3 regions of the Streptomyces sp. NPDC051987 genome follow, and region 2 is predicted to be linked to each of the others. Evidence: riboswitches for the same ligand, from Rfam matches in the RefSeq annotation. Region 2 holds a riboswitch; each other region holds the start of a gene.
What was found. A riboswitch is a leader RNA that binds a small molecule or an ion and turns the genes downstream of it on or off. The one in region 2 is predicted to bind cyclic di-AMP.
Positions count from the first base shown of each region.

Region 1: another riboswitch for cyclic di-AMP. It lies ahead of AB0M11_RS00585 (LysM peptidoglycan-binding domain-containing M23 family metallopeptidase); the one in region 2 lies ahead of AB0M11_RS25945 (NlpC/P60 family protein).
Region 3: another riboswitch for cyclic di-AMP. It lies ahead of AB0M11_RS18095 (transglycosylase SLT domain-containing protein); the one in region 2 lies ahead of AB0M11_RS25945 (NlpC/P60 family protein).

Region 1 covers NZ_JBFAXI010000001.1:130,812-138,516, forward strand. Annotated here, with positions in the region: gene AB0M11_RS00570 (Glu/Leu/Phe/Val dehydrogenase dimerization domain-containing protein) at 139-1,317, shown strand; gene AB0M11_RS00575 (TetR family transcriptional regulator C-terminal domain-containing protein) at 1,431-2,033, shown strand; gene AB0M11_RS00580 (SGNH/GDSL hydrolase family protein) at 2,110-2,895, opposite strand; gene AB0M11_RS00585 (LysM peptidoglycan-binding domain-containing M23 family metallopeptidase) at 3,094-4,095, opposite strand; cyclic di-AMP (ydaO/yuaA leader) riboswitch at 4,100-4,260, opposite strand; gene AB0M11_RS00590 (alpha-galactosidase) at 4,566-6,638, opposite strand; gene AB0M11_RS00595 (tyrosine-protein phosphatase) at 6,859-7,656, shown strand; gene AB0M11_RS00600 (DUF6126 family protein) at 7,679-7,705, opposite strand, start outside.
Region 2 covers NZ_JBFAXI010000053.1:25,513-33,217, forward strand. Annotated here, with positions in the region: gene AB0M11_RS25935 (lipase family protein) at 1-335, opposite strand, end outside; gene AB0M11_RS25940 (DUF1996 domain-containing protein) at 623-2,611, opposite strand; cyclic di-AMP (ydaO/yuaA leader) riboswitch at 3,027-3,203, shown strand; gene AB0M11_RS25945 (NlpC/P60 family protein) at 3,214-5,667, shown strand; gene AB0M11_RS25950 (NAD-dependent epimerase/dehydratase family protein) at 5,684-6,742, opposite strand; gene AB0M11_RS25955 (FAD-dependent oxidoreductase) at 7,044-7,705, shown strand, end outside.
Region 3 covers NZ_JBFAXI010000029.1:67,053-74,757, reverse strand. Annotated here, with positions in the region: gene AB0M11_RS18110 (ABC transporter ATP-binding protein) at 1-649, opposite strand, end outside; gene AB0M11_RS18105 (DUF2092 domain-containing protein) at 710-1,969, opposite strand; gene AB0M11_RS18100 (polyprenyl synthetase family protein) at 2,315-3,325, opposite strand; cyclic di-AMP (ydaO/yuaA leader) riboswitch at 4,222-4,416, shown strand; gene AB0M11_RS18095 (transglycosylase SLT domain-containing protein) at 4,422-4,913, shown strand; gene AB0M11_RS18090 (HAD family hydrolase) at 4,926-5,732, opposite strand; gene AB0M11_RS18085 (ATP-grasp domain-containing protein) at 5,886-7,130, opposite strand; gene fahA (fumarylacetoacetase) at 7,405-7,705, shown strand, end outside.

The DNA of each region.
Region 1 (7,705 bases), on a different contig from region 2:
GTACCTCCAGAGGTGTCGCCGAGGCCCCCATTATGGTCGGCCCCTGCGGCGGTCGGCGTTGACACCGCGCCACCCGCCTCCCGATACTGACCCACTGTTCAGTAACACCGTTTCTTCACACAGCTCCGAGGAGCCCCCGTGACCGCTCCCCTGATGTCCCTGGTCTGGACCGACCACGTCACCGGCCGCCAGGGCTTCCTGGTCGTCGACCGGCTGGTGCGGGGCGTGGCCAGCGGCGGTCTGCGGATGCGGCCGGGCTGCACCCTGGAGGAGGTGACCGGGCTCGCACGCGGCATGACGATGAAGGAGGCCCTGCACTACAACCCCGAGGGCCGCTACGTTCCGCTGGGCGGCGCCAAGGGCGGCATCGACTGCGATCCGCAGGACCCCGGCGCGTATGCCCTCCTGGTCCGCTACCTGCGAGCCATGCGGCCGTACGTGGAGAGTCTCTGGACCACCGGCGAGGACCTGGGGCTCACCCAGGACCTGGTGGACCGGGCGGCGGCCGAGGCGGGGCTGGTCTCCTCGATCCAGGCCGTGTACCCGCTGCTGGACGACGAGGCGGCGGCCCGCCGGCGACTGGCGGACGCCTTCGCCGTCGAGGTGGACGGGATCGGCCTGGACGAGCTGGTCGGCGGCTGCGGGGTCGCCGAGTCGGCGCTGACGGCCCTGGACCGGGCCGGGGTGCCGTACCGGGGGACGCGGGTGGCCGTACAGGGGCTCGGCACGATGGGCGGGGCCACGGCGCGGTTCCTCGCCCGCGCGGGGCTCACCGTCGTGGCGGTCGCCGACGTCAAGGGCACGATCCACAACCCGGCGGGACTGGACGTCGAGGCGCTGCTGCGCGCGCGGGACGCGTACGGCACCGTCGACCGCGCGGTGCTGCGCCCCGGCGACGCGGACCTGCCGGGTGACGCCTGGCTGTCCGCCGACGTGGAGGTGCTGGTGCCGGCGGCGGTGTCGTACGTCGTCGACGCGGCCAACGAGCACCTGGTCACCGCCCGCTGGATCGTGGAGGCGGCCAACATGCCGGTGCTGCCGGAGGCGGAGGAGCGGCTCACCGCGCGCGGGGTGACCGTGCTGCCGGACGTGGTGGTGAACTCGGGTACCAACGCCTGGTGGTGGTGGACCCTGTTCGGAGACATCGGGCCCGACGCCGACGAGGCGTTCGCCCACACCCGCCGCTCGATGCGGGCCCTGGTGGAGCTGATGCTGGACCGCGCGGAGGGCGACGGCACGACCCCGCGCGCCGCCGCGCACGCCCTGGTGTCCGACCGGCTGCCGGTGATCGCGGAGCGGTTCGGCTGGTACCGGTGAGGCACGGCGGAGTCCGCGGGCGGCGGCACGCGGCGACGCGGCCGGCGCTCACGCGACTGCCGCCGGCCCCGGACCGCACCGCGGGCGGTGGGACGACCGATTAGGGTGACCGCGTGGCGAGAGTGCGGTTGAGCGTGGCCGAGCGGCGGGAGGAGCTGCTGCGGGCCGCCATCGAGCAGATCGAGGCGCGGGGCGTGGCGGCGGTGCGGATCGCCGACGTGGCCTCGGCCCTCGGGGTGAGCAACGCACTGGTGCTGTACCACTTCTCGACGAAGGAGAAGCTGGTCGCCGCCGCCTTCACCTACGCCGCCGAGGGCGACCTGGCGCACCTGCGCAAGCTGCTGGGCCGCCGTACGTCGGCGGCGCGCCGGTTGCGTGCGGCGGTGCGCTGGTACGCGCCCACGGGACAGGCGAAGGGCTGGCGGCTGTGGATCGAGGGCTGGGCGGTGGCGTTGCGGGAACCCGCGCTGCGGGACGTCACCAAGGCCCTGGACCGGCAGTGGAAGGCGGCGATCGCCGAGGTCATCGCCGAAGGGGTGGCGGCGGGTGAGTTCCGGTGCCCCGATCCCGCCGCGGCGGCGCTGCGGCTGACGGCGCTGCTCGACGGTCTCGCCGTCCAGCTGACCTCGTATCCGGGTGCCGTGCCCCGCGCCCGGGCGCAGGAGTGGGTGGACGAGGCGCTGGAGCGCGAACTGGGGTTGCGCGAGCAGCAGTAGCAGCAGTGGCAGTGCCGGCAGCAAGGGACGGCCCGCAGGGAGGCCGCCCCTTGCTCACTCCCCCGCCCGTACCGCCTCAGGCCACGGAAGCGATCCGCATCTTGATGTCGTCCGGGGAGAGCGCTCCCTTGGCCGTCACGTGGTCGCCGGACGACTCGCCGCGCAGCCGGCGCCCGATCCACGGGACCAGGTACTCCCGCGCCCAGTGCACGTCGTCGCGGCGGACCTCCAGGGTGCCGCGGGGCGGCAGCGGCGGCCACGGCTGGTCCGGGTCGGCGGGCACCTCGACGCCGAGCACCTGGCCGGCGCGCAGCGCCACGCGCGTGTGCCCCTCGGGCGAGAGGTGCAGGCGGTCGCCGTCCCAGGCCCGGCGGTCCTGCACGGACTTCAGGGACCACAGGTCCAGGACGGGACAGCCGTACCGGTCGGCGATGGCCCGGACATGCCCGTTGTACGTGGCGATCTTGCCGCGCAGATGCTTGAGGACGGGCACGCCCCGGGTGTCGAACCCGGTGGTCACCAGCACCGTGCCGACGGCCGCGGTCAACTGGGCCACGGCGCGCTCGAACCGCTCGGCCACCTCGTCGGGGTCGGTGCCGGGGCGGATGATGTCGTTGCCGCCCGCGCAGAAGGAGACCAGGTCCGGGGCGAGTGCCAGGGCCTGCGGCACCTGGTCCGCCACGATCTGGTCGAGCAGTTTCCCGCGTACGGCGAGGTTGGTGTACTCGAAGTCGCCCTCGGGCCGCCGGTCCGACAGCAGTACCGCGAACCGGTCCGCCCAGCCGACGAACGCCCCGTCGGGGCCGGGGTCGCCCACGCCCTCGGTGAAGCTGTCCCCCACCGCCACGTACGACCCGATCACTGATGCCTTGTCACTCTTCGAATCGTCTGCCACGTCGGACCATGATTCACCTTCGGTTGTGACCTACGCGACCGTAATAAGGGGTTGACGTGCGGTGAGATAAGACACTTCCCAATACTGTGCCAAGCCTGGAATAAGGCTCTGATCAGCTGTGTTGACGTGTCGATCGCCTGTCCGTGGCGAGAAGGAGACACCCGGTCAGCCGACGGCGAGGCCCTTCGCGCGGAGGTAGGCGACCGGGTCCACGTCCGAGCCGTAGTCCGGGGTGGTGCGGATCTCGAAGTGGAGGTGCGGTCCGGTGACGTTGCCGGTCGCCCCGGAGAGGCCGACCTGCCGGCCGGCGGTCACGGTCTGGCCGACCGAGACGGAGAGAGCGGAGAGGTGGCCGAACTGCGCGTAGTAGCCGTCGGTGAGCCGGATGACGACCTGGTTGCCGTAGGCGCCGCCCCAGCCCGCCGAGACCACCGTGCCCGCGCCGACGGCCTTGACCGGGGTACCCGTCGGGACGACGAAGTCGACACCCGTGTGGTGGCCGCTGGACCACATGCCGCCCGCGACGTGGTAGCCGGTGCCGACGGAGGCACCGGTCACCGGGAGGGTGAAGCCGGAGACGGCCGTCACCGACCCGCCGGATGCCGAGGCCGAAGACGCGGACGAGGACGCGGACGGGGACGTGGAGGAGAAGGAGGGCGAGGAGGTGGACGACAGTGAGGGGGACGACTGCGCGTCCGGCCGCGCCGACGACCGCTCGTCCGGCCGCGGCTCGGCACGGGAGCCGGAGTCCGCGGTGTCCGGCGCCGCGACGTGCCGGCCGCCGAGCGTGAGCCTGAGGCCGGGGTGGATCAGCGAGGGGTCGTCGCCGACGGCCTGCCGGTTGTCGGCGTAGAGCCGGTGCCAGCCGCCGCGGAGATGCTGCTCCTCGGCGATCTTCGAGAGGTAGTCACCGGGCACCACCGTGTAGACGCGGTGCGCGGAGTCCTTCGCGGCCGTCGCTCGCGCCGCGGCCTGTTCGATCGCGGGACGCGACGGTGCGGCCTGTGCGGAGACAGCCTGTGCGGAGACGGCCTGTTCGGGGGCCCCGTGGGCGCCGGTGGCTCCCATGAGCGGCAGCGCCAGTGCGGCGCCACCGGTTCCGGCGACGGCCATCGAGCGGGTGAGACGCGGGGACGTGGGGCGTCGGTGCTTACCCTTCGCGGGCATGGCGCGTTCCTCTCCGGCGCCTGCGAGGTGAGCTGTCGGGTTCGGGCTGGAGCTGCCCGGCCACGCGTCGCCACGCGGCTGCACCCCTGGCCGTCCCGGGAACCGGAACAGGCCGTCGTACCTGGTGGGTCCCCCGCTCCTGCCGGGTACGGGTGAGTGTGTGGGGCTCCGGGCGGCGGCAGGATTCGGCGTTCCGCCCGGATGTGTGGCGAACGTAAGGGAATAGGACGGACGCGGACAAGCAACCGGTTCCGCCGGTCCGTGCCCCATATGATCCGTTGCCGGAATTCCCGGTCACCCTCCGTGAATTCGACCTATTTCGCTTTTCCAATCTCCGCGAAGAACAACGGGAATTACGTGCACATGACGCGCGACGGACAGTCACGAATATGACGCTCCTCACGCACGTCATGCCACCCCTCCTCATTAGATGACGAGTCACAACCAATGCTCCAATTCGGGCAGACAGATCAGACCCGGCGGAGTCGGATGACCGTCGCGTCCAGGTCGCCCTTGAGCCCGGTGTGCAGCCCGTGGTGCAGCAGGACGGCGCCCCGGTGCACTTCGCCCGTGTCACGGTTTTCGTAGGACGCCGTCGGGTCCAGGCTCTGCAACCGGAGCGCCGGCGCCGGCTCGCCGTAGCTCTGGGCCTGGAGCCAGGCGAGGACGACGGCCTCGTCCCCGAGCGTGTACTGCACGGCGCTGAGCCCGCCGGCCGGCGGCCGCAGCCGGAACTGGTCGCCGCGCTGCACCAGCGGCCGGATCTCCTTGTAGAGCTCCACCCAGTGGCCGGCCTCGGCGAGTTCCTCCTCGGTCCACTTCGACAGGTCGCCGCCGACGCCGAGCGCCCCGGCCATGGAGCTGACGAAACGGAAACGCAGACTGCTGACCCGGCCGTTGAGCTGGTGGTTCGGGCTGTCGGTGACCCAGGCGGACATCACCCGGGCGGGGTGAATCTGGCTGAAGCCGTGCTGGATGGCGAGCCGGTCCAGCGGGTCGGTGTTGTCGGAGGTCCACACCTCGTCGGTACGGCTCATGATGCCGAGGTCGATCCGCCCGCCGCCGCCCGAGCAGGACTCGATGGCCACGTTCGGGTGAGCCGCGCGGATCCGGTCGAGCAGCGCGTACAGCCCGCGCACGTGGTCGACCCACAGGCGCTGCGGGTAGGGCTCGCCGGGCCAGCCCGCGTCCGTGAAGCAGCGGTTGAAGTCCCACTTGACGTAGTCGATCGGGGCGCTGGACAACAGCGCGTCGAGCTGCTCCCAGAGGTACTCCTGGACGTCCTCGCGGGCGAGGTTGAGAACCAGCTGGTTGCGGAGCTCGGTGCGCTTCCGGCCCTGCTGGTACTGCACCCAGTCGGGATGGGCGCGGTACAGGTCGCTGTCCGGGTTCACCATTTCGGGCTCGACCCAGATGCCGAACTGCATGCCGAGGGCGTGCACGTAGTCGGCGAGGGGCCCCAGGCCCTTGGGAAAGCGGTCGGGGTTGGGCGTCCAGTCGCCGAGGCCGGCGCGGTCGCTGGTGCGGGCGCCGAACCAGCCGTCGTCCACCACGAACAGCTCGACACCGATCGCGGCGGCCCGGCGGGCGAGGGTGGCCTGCTGGTCCTCCGAGATGTCGAAGTTGGTGGCCTCCCAGGAGTTGAACAGCACCGGCCGGTCCTGGTCGGCGTTCGGGATGATGTACGCCCGCTGGTAGGCGTGCCAGGCACGGCTCGCCCCGCCGAAGCCCGCGTCGGTCCACAGGCCCGCGAAGACCGGGCTGGTGTACGACTCCCCCTCGGCCAGCATCAGCAGGCCCGAGTCGTCGTAGCCGGCGCCGCCGGTGATCTGCACGCGCGCGTCGGGGAGCTGGGCGACGGCGATGCGCCAGGAGCCGGACCAGCCGAGGGCGCAGCCCCAGACCTCACCGCGCTCCTCGGTGGCATCGGTGTCCAGGGCGACCCAGGGCAGGTGCTGGTGGCCGGTGTGGCCGCGGCGGCTGCCGATGACCTTCTCCCCGTAGCTGAGCGGGCCGCGGGTCAGCCGGGACTCCGCGGCCCAGCGGCCGTGCAGCTGGGAGAGCCGCCAGCCCTCGCGGTCGGGCAGGGTCCAGGTGGCGGGGTCGGCGCGCAGCAGTTCCACGGGCGCGTGCCCCTCGTTGCCGACGGTGACCCAGCGCTCGACGACGTCGCCGCGCATCCGGTAGTGCAGGGTGATGACGATGCCGTCGTCCGTGAAGCGCAACCGGAGTTCGTCGGCGTCGGCCTCGTACGACGCGAAGGTCCACTCGGTGCCGCGGCGCTCCTCCGTGCGCACGGACAGCGCCGGGCGGACGAAGCGGGGACCGCCCTCGACGGGATACTCCTCCCGGCCGTCCAGCGGGGTCTCGAAGGGCCAGTAGCCGGGCAGTGCCCGGGTGCTGAGCTCCTCGGCGTCGGCGAGCTCGATTCTGGCGCCCCAGTGCAGGTGGAGCAGCTCGTCGGCCTCCGTCAGATGCAGCGCGTAGCTGCTGCCGGGGCCGGACAGGAGCCAGGTACGACCGTTTTCGGCGATGTCCAGCATCGAGAACCTCACACAGGTGCCAACAGATCCGCTCAAGCCCCAACATCATCATGGGCCGCGGGCTCCGGAGGCAAGAGCTGCCGGGTGCTGGAAGCGAGGGGTGTCGGAGCGGGCGGCGGTGCCCTGTGGACAACTCCTGGCCCGCGCAGACCGATGTCGTATGGTCGAGCCAGTGCCCGTCGACGAGCCGCGCCGACGGGGCCCACCGGGAGGAGCCCCCGTGACGCAGCAGGTCCCGTCGACCGAGCCGGAGCTGGCCGGGGTGCGCAACTTCCGTGACGTGGGCGGCCTGCCGACCGTGGACGGGCGGCGGGTGCGGTCGGGTGTGCTGTTCCGCAGCGGCCATCTGGCGCACGCGACCGAGCAGGACGCCGAGTTCCTCGCCTCGCTCGGCCTGCACACCGTCTTCGACTTCCGTAACGCGGCCGACCAGAAGTTGGAGGGCCCGGACGTCGAGCTGCCCGGCGTGCGGAACGTCAACCTGCCGCTGACCGACCCCGCGCACGGGGCCGACTTCTGGAAGATGGTCCGCGAGGGTGACATCGAGCAGCTGCGCGGGCTCCTGGGCGAGGGCAAAGCCGCGGCCCGGATGGTGAGCTCGTACCGCACGATCGTCAAGGACCGCACCGACGAACACTCGCACGTGCTGCACGCGATCGCCGAGGACAGCGTCCCGGCGCTGATGCACTGCGCGGCCGGCAAGGACCGGGCGGGCGTCTCCATAGCCGTGACACTCCTCGCGGTGGGCGTTCAGCGGGACGCGATCCTCGCCGACTATCTGGAGTCCAACGCCAAGCACCGCCGCTACCGGGTGCGGCGCAGCGGTGGCGGGGACAGCGCGTACAGCCCCGAGGTGATGGACCTGCTCAGCCCGCTGTTCGACGCCCGCGCGGAGTACCTGACGGCCGCCTTCGAGAGCATCGAGGAGACCTGGGGCGACGTCGACACGTACCTGGGGCAGGGCCTGAAGCTGGCGCCGCGGACCCGGGAGCGGCTGCGCGAGCGCCTGCTCGACTGAGGTCGGCTCTTCCCGAGCGAGGTCAGCTCTTCGCGCCGAGGGAGAACAG
Region 2 (7,705 bases):
CGGGCCCCGGGGCCGAGCCAGGGGGCGGCGGGCTCGATGTAGGCGCCGGTGACCGCGACGGGGTCGCCCGCGGCGTCGGTGGACTTGTACATCAGCCGGGTCGCGCTGCCCGGCAGCGGACCGGGCAGGCTCGGCAGGCTCAGGGCCAGCGGGAGGTGTTCGGTGCGGACGAGGGCGCCGTCGGCCGCGGGCAGGGTGGCCGGCGGATCGTAGAAGGCGGGGATGGTGACCCCGCGGGAGACCTCCGCCTGGGAGGCGGTGGCCTGCAGGGTCTGCAGGCAGAGGCAGGCAGCCGCGGCGAGGGCGGTGGCCAGCAGGCGAACGCGGGCAGGCATGGGGAACCTCCTGGACGTGCCGGACGTGGGAGGTGCGGCGGACGTCCCCGGAGCGGCCGACGGGGAGGGGTGCGGTTTACCCGACGGTAACGAACCCTGGGTTACTCGTGGTAGCAGCCGTCAGGTTACGGTTCGGTAATAGGACGGACAGTCGGCAGAGGTCCGGGGCAGTGCGCGCGCGGGAGGGCAGGGGGCGGCGCCGGTGCCGTCGCGAGGAGACGAGGAGCCCGCGGCGGACGCCGCGGGCTCCGGGGCTCGGGGGCTCGGGGTGAAGGGGCGTGAGGGGGTCAGGCCGGGTTCCGCCGGGTCCACCACAGCAGCAGGGCCCCGGCGGCCAGCAGCAGCCCGCCGAAGACGGCGGGCCAGAGGTGGGCACCGGTCGCGGCGAGTCCGCTCTGGACCGCCTGGGGCTCGGTCTGGGGCGCCGTCCGGCCGCCGGTGGCCGGGGTCTGCTGACCGCTGGGGGCGGCGGTGGGGGCGGCGGCAGCGGTGGCGGTCGGCGGGGCGGCAGCAGTGGCGGTGGCGTTCGGCGCCTGGGTGTCGGGCCGCTGCGTCGCCTTGCTGATCACACCGCCGCCCGACGACTTCGTGGTCGTCGTATGCCTCGGCGACACGCTCGCGTCGACTTTCGGCAGCTCGGTGGCCCCGGCGGCGGGGGCGGTCTGCGTGGCCGGGGTGCCGGCCGGCGGCTCGGACGACGGCGGCCGGGCCGACGGTTGCCCGGACGGCGGCTGCTCGGTCGCCGGCTCGGACGGCTCGGCGCTCTGGGTCTGGGCCGGCGGGGCGACCGGGCTCGCGGTCTCGCTCGGGGTCGGCTCCGCGCCCTGGGACGGCGGCTGCTCGGCGGCCCCGGCCCCGCAGGTCCGGCCGGAGTTGATGCAGTCGACCATCGTCCGCATCAGGCTCTCGTCGAAGACGTTGATGAAGTCGCCGTGGTCGGTGACCGGCTTGTGCAGCTGCTCAGGGAAGGAGTCCACGGCGAACAGCGGGACGGTACGGCCGCCGTCCGCGAGGCTCGGCGCGTCCACGGCGTAGACGATGCGCTGCACCAGCTGCGGGATGGCCCGGAAACCATCCGGGCAGCTGCCGTCGGGCGCCTCGAACGCCACGTGGGTGCGGTGGTTGGCGCTGTCGATGTTCCGGCCGTCCCAGCAGCTCTGGAACCTGAACGTGCGCACGACGTCGCTGCCCGCGGGGCACAGCGGGTACTTGTCCTTGAGCTGGCGGTTCTCGTAACCGGTGCAGCTCCAGGAGGCGTTGGCGTTGGCCGGCCCGTTGACGAACGCCTTGGCGTCGCCGGTGATGATGCGCAGCAGCCGCGGCATCTCGGTGACCTTGGAGGTCGGGTTGCCCTCGAAGGTCAGCGTGACCTGCTTGGCCGTGACGATCTGCCCGGCGTTGCCCTCGGTGCCGCCGCCCGGCTTGTCGGCGTCCCGCTCCTGCTTGCCGTTCTGCAGCCGCAGCACGGGCCAGTAGTACGTGGACCTGTCGCCCTTGTCGGCACAGCTGGTGTCGGCGTTCGCGAGGTCCTGGTCGCTGGCGAAGGCGTTGTTGGACTGGTTGCCGATGTAGTCGTGGAAGTGGTGGGCGCCGTTCGAGACACCCGGCGCGACGATCACGTTGTCCGAGTTGAACAGGCCGTTCGCGTTGACACCGCAGCTGGAGGAGAAGGTGCCGGTGGAACCGCCGGGCTGTTCGGCCGGCGTGGTGACGTTCGGCTGGACGGAGGTGATGTCCGCGTAGTCGGCGGCGACCGGGCCGTTGCCGCCCTGACCGCCGGCGCCCTGGCTCGGCGCGGCGCTGCCCTGACCCTGGCCGCTCTGGCTCGGCGCGGCCCCGTCCTGGGGTGACGCCGGCTGCCCGGTGCCCTGGTTCGAGGAGCTCAGGGTGCAGGCGGCGAGGTCGTCCAGGCCCTGCGGGCGGTCGGCCTCGCGAGCGATGGCGTCGGCGATGCGCTGGATCGACGCGGACCGCTGTTCCTTCAGCGGGTTCATGATCGCCTGGTCGGCGAGGCCGGGGTTCTGCTCGATCGCCGCGGCGGACTGGGTGAGTTGCTGGTAGGCGGCCGCGACCTGCTGGTCCAGCTTGGCGAGTTCGCCGTCGACGTCGGCGCGGGCCCCGTCGGGCACCGTCGTCAGCCGGCTGCCGACGTCGGGGCAGTAGATGGTGGGCGCGGACAGCACCTGGCCGGTGGCGACCCGGGTCTGCTGGTCCCCGCCGCTCTCGGTGGCCGAGGCGTAGACGTTCACCGCGACCAGTCCGCCGCCGCCGAGCATCAGTGCGACCGCTGCGAAGGTCGCGCGTCGTGCGCCGGTCGGACGTCTGCGCCTGTTGCGTCTCAAGGTCGTCCCCTGGGTCTGAGTGCGGCCGGGCATGGAAATCCCCTGCCCCATACGGCCCTCGACGCCACCGTGTTCAACAGAATCGCGAATTCACGGCGACCTCACAGAAATCGGGAGTCACGCACCGGCGGCGAAGAAGGAAAAGGCGACTGACGGCGACGAGCCGGTGACCCTGCGAAAGTGATCGATGAGCGCGAAATGCCGTCCCGTACGGTCGAGTTCCGAACGCTACGACGAACATCACAAATACGTATCGGACATTACGCACCTCAACCTTCACACGAGTGACACAAGTTGGCTAAGTTGACGTTTAAGCCGTTCGGCTCCCCCCGGCGAACCCCGCCGGGCCGCGCGGCCTCCGCCGAGTCCGGTGCCCCACAGGGGCGAACACGGAGCCGGGGACCCAACCGAACCACTGGGGTGAATCGGCCGACCGTCCGTCAGGACAGGGGCCGTAGGGCATGCCTTCCGGATTCGACCGCCCGAACCCGACAGCTAACCCGGTAGGCGGAGTACGGAAGGAGCACGACCCCTCAATGGCGCCCGAGAGCCGTGACGAGGTTCGACAGCGGATCGACAGCCTCTACGACCAGGCCGAGAACGCCACCGGGAACTACAACGCCACGCGCGCGGCGGGCGGGGGCTCGCGCTCGCGCGGTGTCCCGCTGTTCAAGCGGCCTCGCCGTGACGACCCGGGCCTCGACAACATCGCGCGGGAGTGGTTCGAGGGGGCGCGCGCGAAGCTGGGGCCGAGCGTCCCGGCCGCGCTGCCCACCGACCGGATGCCGGAGCGGCCCGGTCCACGGCGGCCGGTCAGCGCCATGGCGGCCGACCTGCTCGCCCAGCTGGAGGACTCCGGTCCGGCGCGGCTGGAGCTGACCGCGGGGTCCGGGCAGAGCGAGGTCGAGGTCGTCCGCGAGCTGCCGGCCCGGCCGAAGCTGGAGTTGACGGCCGGGTCCGCCGGGGCAGTGACCGCGGCCCCTTCGGATGCGTCCAGGGCCCTGCCCTCCGCCGCACCGCAGCGGCCCACGCCGGGTGCCTTCAAGACCAGGAACCAGCTCAAGCTGGCCAAGGCGCGCGAGATGCTGTCCCAGCGCACCGGGCCGCGCGCGGTCGCCGCGCTCGAACCTGCCCAGGTTCCGGCTGCCCAGCCCGTGCCGCAGCCGCCCAGCCCCTGGCCCACACCCGAGAGGCAGGCCCCGGCGGCGCCGCAGTGGCAGGCTCCCGCCGTCGGCATACCCAGCCAGCGCACCGGCAGCGACTCCGCACGGACCGACGCCCTCGCCGCCACCCGCGCGCTCCCGGCCGTGACCGAGACGGGCGGCATCCCGATCGTGTCCCCGTCGGACACCGGCACGTTCCGCATCATGACCCCTGGCGGCGCCGACAGGGCCCCGCGCCGAGCCACCCCGGATCCCAGCGGCTTCCGCGTCATGACCCCGGGGAACATCGACGCCACCCCGGCCCAGCCCACCCCGGACACCAGCGGCTTCCGCGTCATGACCCCCGGAAGCGCCGACACCACCCCGAACCAACCCGGTCCGGACACCAGCGGGTTCCGCGTCATGACCCCCGGAAGCGCCGACACCACCCCGAACCAACCCGGTCCGGACACCAGCGGGTTCCGCGTCATGACCCCGGGGAACGCCGACGCCACCCCGAACCAGCCCACCCCGGATCTCAGCGGCTTCCGCGTCATGACCCCCGGGAACATCGACACCACCCCGAACCAACCCGGTCCGGACACCAGCGGGTTCCGCGTCATGACCCCGGGCGGCTCGGGCGGCGGGACCTACCAGAGCGCGTCTTCCCTGGATGCGGGCGTCTCCCAGGCCCCGACCCCGGGGGACTCCGGCTCCTTCCGGATCATGACGCCGGGCGCCACGGGCTCGTTCCCGATGCCGACCCCGGCCGACGCGGGCGCCTTCCCGAACCCGGACGCCGTGAGCACGAGCGTCCTCCCGCCCGTGGCCCCCACGAACAGCGGCGCCTTCCCCACCGCCGCCACCACCGACAGCGGCGCCTTCCCGACCGCGACGCCCGCCGCTCCCGCCCCGGCACCGGGCCCGATGGACCTCGGCGGCTTCCGGGTCATGTCGCCGAACGCGCCCGCCGCCTACGCCGAGGTGCCCCAGGCCGCCGCCGACACCGCCTACGCCACCGGCGCGTACACGTACCCCACGGCAGCCCCCGCCGCCCCGGCGCCCATGGCTGCCATGGCTCCCATGCCGTCGGCCCCCTCCTTCGCCGCGGCACCCGCCGCCGGCATGACCGGCGGCTACACCGCGGGCCCGCAGCCCGCCGAGACCGGCTACGCCTACGCCACCGCCGCGATGCCCACGGCAGCGCCCGCCGCCGCGATGCCCGCGCCGATGCCGACGCCGATGACCGCCCCCATGCCGGCGGCCATGACCGCGCAGCCCGAAGCGATGACGGCCGCGATGGCGACGGCGACCGCATCGGCACCGGCACCGGCGCCCCCCATGGCGATGCCGCCCCTCCCCCCGGTCGTCACGGCGCCGCTGCCCACCACCCCCCTGGCGACCGCGCCCGCGCAGGTCGCCGCCCCGGCTCCGGCCGCGGCCATGACCGCACCCGCGCCCATGGCCGCGCCCGTCGCCTTCGCCGAGCCGGGCAAGGCCATGAAGGCGCTCGCGTTCGCGCGGGAGCAGATCGGCCGACCGTGTGTCTGGGGGGCGACCGGGCCGGGAGCGTACGACTGCTCCAGCCTGACCCAGGCCGCCTGGCGCGCCGCCGGGGTGACGCTGCCGCGCAGCGCGCCGGAGCAGACCCTGGCCGGCACCCCGATCACGCTGGCCGCCGTCGAACCGGGCGACCTGATCTTCTTCTTCGACGACGACAGCCACGTCGGGATCTACGCGGGTGGCGGCACGATGGTGCACGCGCCCAGCCCCGGCGCGCTCATCCGCGAGGAGTCGATCTACAACGCCGGGGAGTCGGCCATCCACCGGGTGATCCGCCCGGCCTGACCGAGCGGCCCCGGGGTCAGACCCTCCGCCGCCGCGCGCGCCAGCTCTCGTGGTGGTCGAGGAGGGTCTCCTCGACCGGCCGGTAGACGAGCCCCAGTTCGTCGACGCTTCGGCTGTTGTCGACGCGGAAGCGGATGCCGAGGTGCTTGCGTATGTAGTCCTGGGTGAGGCCGAAGAGCGGACCGAGGACGCGTACCGGCGCGTGCGGGAGCGCGGTGCGCGGCAGGCGCGGGTCCCAGGGGTGGCGGGTGCGGATGATCCGGGACATCTCGTGGAAGGACGTCATCGTCTCGTGGGCCACGATGTAACGGCCCCGGGCCGCCGGGTTCTCCGCCGCCGCGATGTGCGCGTCGGCCACGTCACGGACGTCCGCCGTGGTGAAGCTGAAGTCCGGGGCGCCGTAGCAGAAGTAGCCCTTGAACAGCTCGTCCAGGAGGAAGAGGCTGCCGGACTCGGAGGCGGGGGTGAGCGAGGGGCCCAGGATCAGGCCGGGGTTGATCGAGACCATGCGCCAGCGGTCCTGGGCGGCCTCGGCGTCCCAGGCGGCGCGCTCGGCGACGGTCTTGGCGTAGTGGTACGGGTTGTTCTCCACCGTGCTGGTGGTGTTGAAGTACTTCTCGGTCAGCACCTCGCCGGGCATCTCGCGCACGTCGGCGTAGTCACCGAAGATCGCGCCCACGGTGGAGGTGAGGACCAGGGTCGCCACCTCGGGGGTGCGCTGCACGCTGCCGAGGACGTTGCGGGTGCCGAGCAACGCCGGGTCCACGACGTCCCGTCGGCCGTCCTTGATCCGCTCGGGCATCAGGAACGGCGAGGCGACGTGGAAGACGGTGGCGCAGCCGCGGAAGGCCTCGTCGAAGGAGCCGTCCCGGAGCAGGTCGGCCTCGAAGAGGGCGAGTTGACCGGGGAAGGCCTCCTGGAGCTCCCACAGCGGCCGCGTCTTCGCCGCGTCACCGGCGCGGCGGACGGTCGCCCGGACCCGGTACCCGCGCTCCAGCAGCCGCCGCACCAGATGACTGCCGACGAATCCGCTGCCGCCGGTCACCGCGACGGTCGTCTCCCCGCGTGCGTCCACGCTTCCACCCCTCGCCCTCGGGCCACCGCGCCTCGGTGCGCCGCAGGAGGACAGGGTGATGCATGGGCCGGGCGTCCGCCAAGCACCGGGAGGCCGCTGCGCGGCCCCGGAAGCCGGAAGCCCTGGACCGGAAGCCATGAGTGAGAGGCCATAAGCCGGGCCCGATACACCTCATAAGATCGCCTTATGAGGTCATAGAGCGGACCCGCGTACCTACTTAGGACTGCCTTAGTTTAGGCTTCCCGTTCGAGATCGACTGTCCGCACTCGATCGACTGTCTCCGCTCGAAGGGAACCTGATCATGCCGCGCCCCCTGCGGGTAGCCATCGTCGGAGCCGGCCCCGCCGGGATCTACGCCGCCGACGCCCTGCTCAAGTCCGAGGTGGCCGCCGAGCCCGGCGTGTCCATCGACCTCTTCGAGCGGATGCCCGCCCCGTTCGGCCTGATCCGGTACGGCGTCGCCCCCGACCACCCGCGGATCAAGGGCATCATCACGGCCCTGCACCAGGTGCTGGACAAGCCGCAGATCCGCCTCTTCGGCAACGTGGACTACCCGACCGACATCAGCCTCGACGACCTGCGCTCCTTCTACGACGCGGTGATCTTCTCGACCGGCGCCACCGCCGACCGGGAGCTGCGGATACCCGGCATCGAGCTGGACGGCTCCTACGGCGCCGCCGACTTCGTCTCCTGGTACGACGGCCACCCGGACGTGCCCCGCACCTGGCCGCTGGAGGCCGAGAAGGTCGCGGTCCTCGGCGTCGGCAACGTGGCCCTGGACGTGGCCCGCATCCTCGCCAAGACCGCCGACGAACTGCTGCCGACGGAGATCCCGCCGAACGTCTACGACGGCCTCAAGGCCAACAAGGCCCTCGAAGTCCACGTCTTCGGCCGCCGCGGCCCCGCGCAGGCGAAGTTCTCCCCGATGGAGCTGCGGGAGCTGGACCACTCCCCCACCATCGA
Region 3 (7,705 bases), on a different contig from region 2:
GCTCGTCCAGGACCAGCAGCCTGCGGGGCTGGAGCAGCGCGGCGGCGAGACCCAGACGCTGCTTCATGCCGAGGGAGTAGGCCTTCGCCTTCTTCGCCGCGGCGGCCGCGAGGCCCACCCGGTCCAGCGCGGCCCCGACCCGTGCGCGCCGGGTGCGGGGGTCGGCCGTCGGGTCGGCGGCGTCGTACCGCAGCAGGTTGTCCCGGCCGGAGAGGAAGCCGTACAGCGCCGGGCCCTCGATGAGGGCGCCGACCTGGGGCAGGACGACGCGGGAGGCGCGCGGCATCGGGTGGCCGAGGACGCGGGCGGTGCCCGAGGTCGGCTCGATCAGGCCCATCAGCATGCGGATGGTGGTGGTCTTGCCGGAGCCGTTCGGGCCGAGGAAGCCGAAGACGCTGCCCGCCGGAACCGACAGGTCGAGCCCGTCGACGGCGAGCTGTCCGCCGCGGTAGCGCTTGGTGAGGCCCCGGGTGTCGATGACACCCGCTCCCACCGAGGCGCCGGCCTCCGGGAACCCGGCGTCCACGGGGGCTTGAGAGGCCGCAGCGGCCCCCGAGGCTCCGGCGGCCCCCGAGGCTCCGGCGGCCCGCGAGGCCCCGGCGTGCTCCGGGTCCTCCGGCTGCCGTTCCGCGGCGGACGATCGGTCCATCGGCTCCCTCGATTCGTCGTGCGGCACAGGGTACCGACCGCAGCCGCGCCCGCGCCCGGACTACCCCGCGTTCGCCGCCTTCACCAGCGCCGCCTTGTCCACGGCGCCGACGTACACCTTGCCGTCGTCCGTGATCAGGGCGTTGATCAGCCGGGTGGAGAAGACGGTGCCCTTGCCGAACGTGCCGGAGACGGGGTCGCCGAGCGAGCCGAGGAAGCCGCTCAGGTCGCCGCCACCGGAGGCGGAGTCGGTGGGCAGACCGCCCTTGCTGCCGGTGTCGAGGACGGCTATGGAGTTCCAGCCCTTGCCGAGGACGTCGAAGCCGGACTTGCCGAGGTCCTTGGCGGAGCCGTGACCGGGAGCCGCGGGGCCCTTGCCGCGGTGCTGCGTCCCGCTGCCCTTCTCGGTCCTGCCTGCCTTGTCGCCCTCGGTGACCTTGGCCCCCTTGGGCGGGGTGAAGTCGAAGGTGGACGCGGCCGGCTTGGCGAAGCTGACCTGGGTGTAGCCGGCGTCGACCACGGCCGCGCCGCCGCTCGACGGGGTGAGCGTGAACTTCAGCGGGGTGCCGGTCTTGGCGTCCACCGCGATGCTGATCGCGCCGACCGTCGTGCCGGACTGCCTGGGCTTGATGACGAGCCGGTAGGCGTCGCGGCCGGCGACCTGGGCGGTGCCGTCGACCGTCACCGAGGTGGTGTCGTCCACCGACTTGAGGAACTGGTCGGCGAAGTCCTTGGGGGTGGCCGGAGCTTCGTGCTGCCCGGCCTTGCCGGAGTCGGGGGCGGTGGAGTGGTAGACCTCGTCGGACTTGCTGTCGTAGCCCCACACGTCGGTGCCGTTGTGGATGAGGCTGTACTCGGCGCCGCTCTCCAGCACCGAGACCTTCTGCTTCCCGGGACCGTCGGCGGCCACCCGCAGGGTGTGCGTGCCGGAGGCCAGCTCGGTGAGCTTGCCGGTCGGGTCGGCGGACGAACCGTCGCCGCTGCCGCTGCCCTGGGTCGCCCCCGAGAGCAGGCCGCTCTCCAGCCCGCCGAGGTCGGGCAGGCCGAGGTCGGTGCTGATCTTCACGGTGCCGGACAGCTGCTGCACGTCCGACTTGGCGATCTTGTCGATGAGTTCCTGCGCGGTGATCTTCGGCAGGTCGGGGTCACCCGAGTCGGCGAGCGCCGGAACCAGGCCGATGGTGGCCGCGGCGACTCCCACCACCGCGACCGGGACGACGTACCGTGCGGCCTTGCGGCGCCGCTCGGCGCGCAATTCGTCGCGCAGCTCGTCGTCGGCCTGCGCGGCGCCCGTGGTGTCGTCGGATTCGTACGGTGCCATGTGTGCCTTACCTCCGTCGTCGGCGGCGGCCGTCCTCGCAGGTGTCCCACCCCGAGCCGCCATTCTCACCCGAATCGGTGAGCGGTGGTGATTTCCGTGGTTTCCATCTCACCAAATCGGGGGCGGGTAAGCGTCAGACCATGGAGCCAACTCCGCGTACACCTGCGGTATGACACAAGGGTGGAGGCGCCTTCCCCGACCCGTAGGGGTCGGGCGACGAAGGCGCCTCCCGGAGAGGTTGCCGGTGCCGTCGGCCGTCCTGGTCAGGACGGCTGCGGTGACGGCACCGCCGTCGGTGCGGTCCACCGCGCGGTGGCAGACCGGCCCGCGCCCGGCTCGGCGGAGCTACCCGGCGCGGTGCACCACCGCGTCGCACAGCTCCACCAGCGCGGCCTTCGGGTCGCACTCCGGCAGCGGGGCCAGCGCGGCCCGCGCCTCCTCCGCGTACCGGACCGCGTCGCGGCGGGCCAGCTCCAGCGCGGGATGGGCGCGGAGGGCCGCCAGCGCCTCCGCGTGCCGTGCGTCGTCCGTGAGGTCGGAGTCCAGCAGTTCGCACAGGGCGATGTCCTCGGGCAGCCCCAACCGGGCCGCGCGTTCCCGCAGCCGCAGCACCGGAAGCGTGGGCACGCCCTCGCGGAGGTCGGTCCCGGGGGTCTTCCCGGACTCCTGCGAGTCGGAGGCGATGTCCAGGACGTCGTCGGCGAGCTGGAAGGCGACACCGAGCCGTTCGCCGTACTGGGTGAGGACGTCGACGACCGTCTCGTCGGCGCCGGACAGCATCGCGCCGAAGCGGCAGGAGACGGCGACCAGCGAGCCGGTCTTGCCGCCGAGCACGTCCAGGTAGTGCTCGACCGGGTCACGGCCGTCCGACGGTCCCGCCGTCTCCAGGATCTGGCCGGTCACCAGCCGCTCGAACGCGAGGGCCTGGACCCGGACCGCCTCGGGACCGAGATCGGCGAGGATCTGGGAGGCGCGGGCGAAGAGGAAGTCGCCGGTGAGCACGGCGAGCGAATTGCCCCAGCGGGTGTTGGCGCTGGCGACGCCGCGTCGCACGGAGGCCTCGTCCATGACGTCGTCGTGGTAGAGCGTGGCCAGATGGGTGAGCTCGACGACGACGGCCGACGGCACGACACCGGGCGCGTACGGGTCGCCGAACTGCGCGGCGAGCATCACCAGCAGCGGGCGGAACCGCTTCCCGCCGGCCCGCACGAGATGCTGTGCGGCCTCCGTGATGAACGGGACCTCGCTCTTGGTGGCTTCTAGCAAGCCTTCCTCGACAGCCGTCAATCCGGCCTGGACATCGGCTTCCAGAGCCTGGTCCCGCACGCTCAGCCCGAACGGCCCGACGACGGTCACGAGGGGTCTCCTGTCTGCTGGTGTCTACTGGCGATTACGCGGTTTGTCGATAGGTCGCTGCCATCACTCAAGTCAGCGTATCCGGTCAGGTTTCGATCACCGATAGCGCCCACGGTTACACCCCGGGCGCTATCGGATCACGACCGTTATGTTTTTGATCGGACGATACGACCCGACATCCACTGACTTAACAGCAAGTGCGGGCAGTTGTCCCGAACCGTGACGCAGGCCGTGTCCCGCACGGCCGACACCGGGTCCGGACCGAGGGACGCGACCGGAGACCGCCCGAGGGCGGTCCGTCCAAGGGCGGCCCGTACGGCGGCGAGCCTCCCGACTGACTACTGCCCGGAAACGGCCTCCCCTCTCCCGGCCGGCATCACCTTCCCGGTCGCACCCCCTCCACCCCCTCTCGACGTGACGAGCGTCACGCGAGCACTCGGCGACGCGACCCGCCCCCTCGCCGTTCACGATCACTCCCGACACCCGAACGCGTCAATCACCTTCCCCGAGGCACCCGATCGAGCGAGGGGGACCACGGCGGACCCGACCGATCGCCCCGTCGCCCAGAAGGGGCGATTCGCGCGAATGCGGGCCGGAAGCTTTCCCATCGAACCGGGAAAAAGACGGATTCAACGAATCCCTCTTGTCCGTTTTGCGATTATTGCGATTTCGTGAAGTAGGTCACGTGACCTGGGACACCCAAGGGCAGGTGAGGCGACCCTTCCTTCCCTTCCCTGTAAGCCAGTTGAGGGTTGGCGACCGCAAAGGATCAAGCGTCACAAACGCCACATCATGAGGTCAATCAGTGTTTGTGCGAATCGACTACTTGTTCCCGAGATGTGCTCTCGCATACGTTCCCGCTCGCCGGGCGGACGCCGAATCCTGCCGCCGCCCGTCGTGACCCATCGACGAGTCCATTCGCACGGCAGGAGCGGGGGAACCAGGTAAGTCGCCGGACCGGGCGACCGACGTCATCACGGACGTCGTTCCGGAACGGCTAGGGGTGAAGTCGCATCGTCTTCGGACGGTGCGGCCGGGCACTCCCCGGGCCCGAACCCGACAGCTCACCTCGCAGGCGACGGAGAGGAACTTCGCCATGCCTGCTGCCGTTCAGCACCACCGCCCCCGCCGCAACCGCATCACCCGCGCGCTCGTCGTCGCCTGCACCGGCGCCGCCGTCCTCGCCCTCCCCCTCATCGGGGCGACCGCCGCCTCCGCCGCCGCCGGCTCGTCCACCCCGACGGCTTCGAAGACCCTGGCCGGGTACCCGAACAACCTCGACGGCTGGATCCGCGAGTCCCTCGCGATCATGTCGGAGAAGCACATCCCGGGTACCTACAACGGCATCTACCGCAACGTGATGCGGGAGTCCTCCGGCAACCCGCGGGCCATCAACCTCTGGGACTCCAACGCCCGCGCCGGCATCCCCTCCAAGGGCCTGCTCCAGGTGATCGACCCGACGTTCAGCACCTACCACGTGGCCGGCACGTCGTTCGACATCTACGACCCGGTCGCGAACATCACCGCGGCCTGCAACTACGCCGCCGCACGGTACGGCTCGATCGACAACGTCCACGGCGCGTACTGACCGACACACCGATCAGTCGAAGAGTCTTTCGAGGACGACGGCGATGCCGTCGTCCTCGTTCGACGTGGTGATCTCGTCGGCCAGCGCTTTCAGTTCCGGATGGGCGTTGGCCATCGCCACCCCGTGGGCGGCCCACTCGAACATCGGAATGTCGTTGGGCATGTCACCGAACGCGATGGCGTGCCCGGAGCTCAGCCCGAGATGGTCCGCGGCCAGCGCGAGCCCGGTCGCCTTCGTCACCCCGCACGGCTGGAGTTCGACGGTGCCCGGCCCCGACATGGTGACCGTCGCCAGCGACCCGACCACCGAGCGGGCGGTGGCCGCCAGTTCGTCGTCGGACAGGGTGTGGTGGCGCAGCAGCACCTTGCTGATGGGCGTGCACCACAGGTCCTCGCGCCGGGAGACCCGCAGCGCGGGCAGCGTGGGGTGCGGCATCAGATAGCCCGGCTCGATGAGCGTGAGCCCGTCGACGCCGTCCTGGTCGACCGCCGCGTACACCTGACCGACCTCGGCCTCGATCTTGCCGAGCGCGGTCTCCGCCAGCTCCCGGTCCAGGGTGACCGACCACAGCAGCCGGTCCGCGCCGGCGTCGTACACCTGTGCGCCCTGGCCGCAGACCGCGAGTCCCGTGCAGCCGAGGTCGTCGAGGAGCGGACGCACTCTCGGCGCGGGGCGGCCGGTCACCACGAGGTGGCGGGCACCGGCCCGGCCGGCCCGCGCGAGTGCGGCGAGAGACCGTTCCGAGAGGGTGTCGTCGCCGCGCAGCAGCGTGCCGTCCAGGTCGGTGGCGATCAGTGAGTACGGGGAGGGTGCGACCATGATCAGAGAATACGGACAGCACGCCTCTGGGACTCACCGTGCGTTTCGGCCTCAACTGGCGCCCGTCACCGGGGTGATGGGGCCGTGGTCAGTGGCGGGCGTCACCTCGCCGGCGCGGTGGTCGCACGGTTCCCCTTCCAGGTGACGCGGTGGCTACGTCGTGGAGGTGCCGGAGCCGCGGCGGCTGGTGCGCCACAGCTGATAGAGGTGCTTCGCGCCCGGACGCACGAAGCGGGCGAGCATCGTGGCGAACGGCATCGGGTCGTCACCCGCCAGCCAGGCCAGCTCGGTCCCGCTCGGCCGCTTCGGTGCGTGCGGTGTCGTGTAGCCGCTGCGGCGGTAGGCGAGGAGGGCGGGCAGGTCGATGTTCTCCACGACGAACTGGTGTCCGGCGCGCTGTTCCCCCTCCGGAACCCGGCGGCCGGTCAGGTCCAGGTGCATGGCGCGGACGACGTCCACCCCCGACTCGCTCTCGAAGAGCCGGAACTGGGCGCCCATGCGCGGGTTGAAGTCGAGCAGCTTGTACTGCCCGTCGCGCCGGTCGAAGCGCAGGTCGAGGTCGATGATGCCGGTGAAGCCGATCTGCTTGATGAAACGCGCGGCGAGGTCGGCGAGTTCCGGGTTGTCGACGACGCAGGCGTTCGCGGTCATGCCGGCGTGCGGCGGCCAGGAGCGGACCTTGACGCCGGTGAACAGGGCGCGCGGATGGGAGTCGGCGTCGAAGTAGCCGTGCACGATCCAGTCCTCGGCCTCCTCCCTCGGGAGGTACTCCTGGAGGATGACACCCGGATGAGTGCCCCAGTCACGGGCCAGGGTGAGCAGCCCCTCACGGGTGGCGATCCGCGTCGTCCCGTTGACGGCGGGCTGCTTTCGCCGGACGAACGCCTCGCGGTTCTTGGCCACGATCGGGAAGCGGGCCTTCTCCGCGAACTCGACGATCTCGTCGTAGGAGTCCGGGAAGGCGGCCGCCGGGCTCGGGATGCCGTGCTCCACGCACAGCTCGTGCAGGCCCTGCTTGCTCGCCAGGCGGCGCGGCAGTTCCGCGTCCACGCGCGGGAAGAGGAAGCGGTCACCGAGTGCGTCCTGGTGCTCGGCGATCAGGACGGCGGCCTCCTCGTCGGTGGGGATCAGCACGGCCGGCCGGCCGATACGGCGGCCGATGCGCAGCAGTCCCTCGACGAGATGATCCGGTTCCTCGGCGCCTGTCGTCGGCCACACGAACGCCCGCTTGAGATAGCGGGACGAGGCCGCCGGTGTGTACGCGTCCTCCGTTATCGCGTACATGGGAACGCCCAGGCGGCCCAGACTGCGAATCGCGCCGACCCCGCCGTGGTGCAGCGGATAGTCGCCGAACTTGACGATCAGGCCCGGTACGTCGCGGTCCGCCTCGAACGGCACGCTGACGGCGTTCCTGGCCACGGGTCCCCCCACGTGTCCCCCTTCGGACCGGACCCACCCCGTCCGTGTCCCCAAAGGACGCTAAGCCGGAATTGCCCCCTCCGACAAGGGCTATTGGGACATTGCGAACTCTTTAGACACTGCCCCTACAACCAACTCACCCGTAACGTGTGGCGCGACCACATGGAACGCCCCGCGAGGCCAGAGCGACGTCGCCACATGACCGGCCTCCGCGCGGCACGGATGAGAGCGAGGCAGTCACCCCATGCCCCCCTTGCCACCCTTCGAGGTCCCCGAGGGTGACCCCTTCGGCCCGCACAACCTTCCGTACGGCGTGTTCTCGACCCCCGGGAGCACGGAACGGAGGGTCGGCGTCCGCCTCGGCGACCACGTCCTCGACGCCGGGGCCGCGGCCCTCGCGCTCGGCTCCCCGTACGCCTCCCTGCTCGCCCGCCCGACCCTCAACGCGCTGCTGGCCGCGGGCCGTACCGCCTGGTCCGACGTGCGACGCGCCCTGACCGCCTGGGTGACCGTGCCCGCGCACCGCGAGACGCTCACCCCCCTCTTCCACCCGC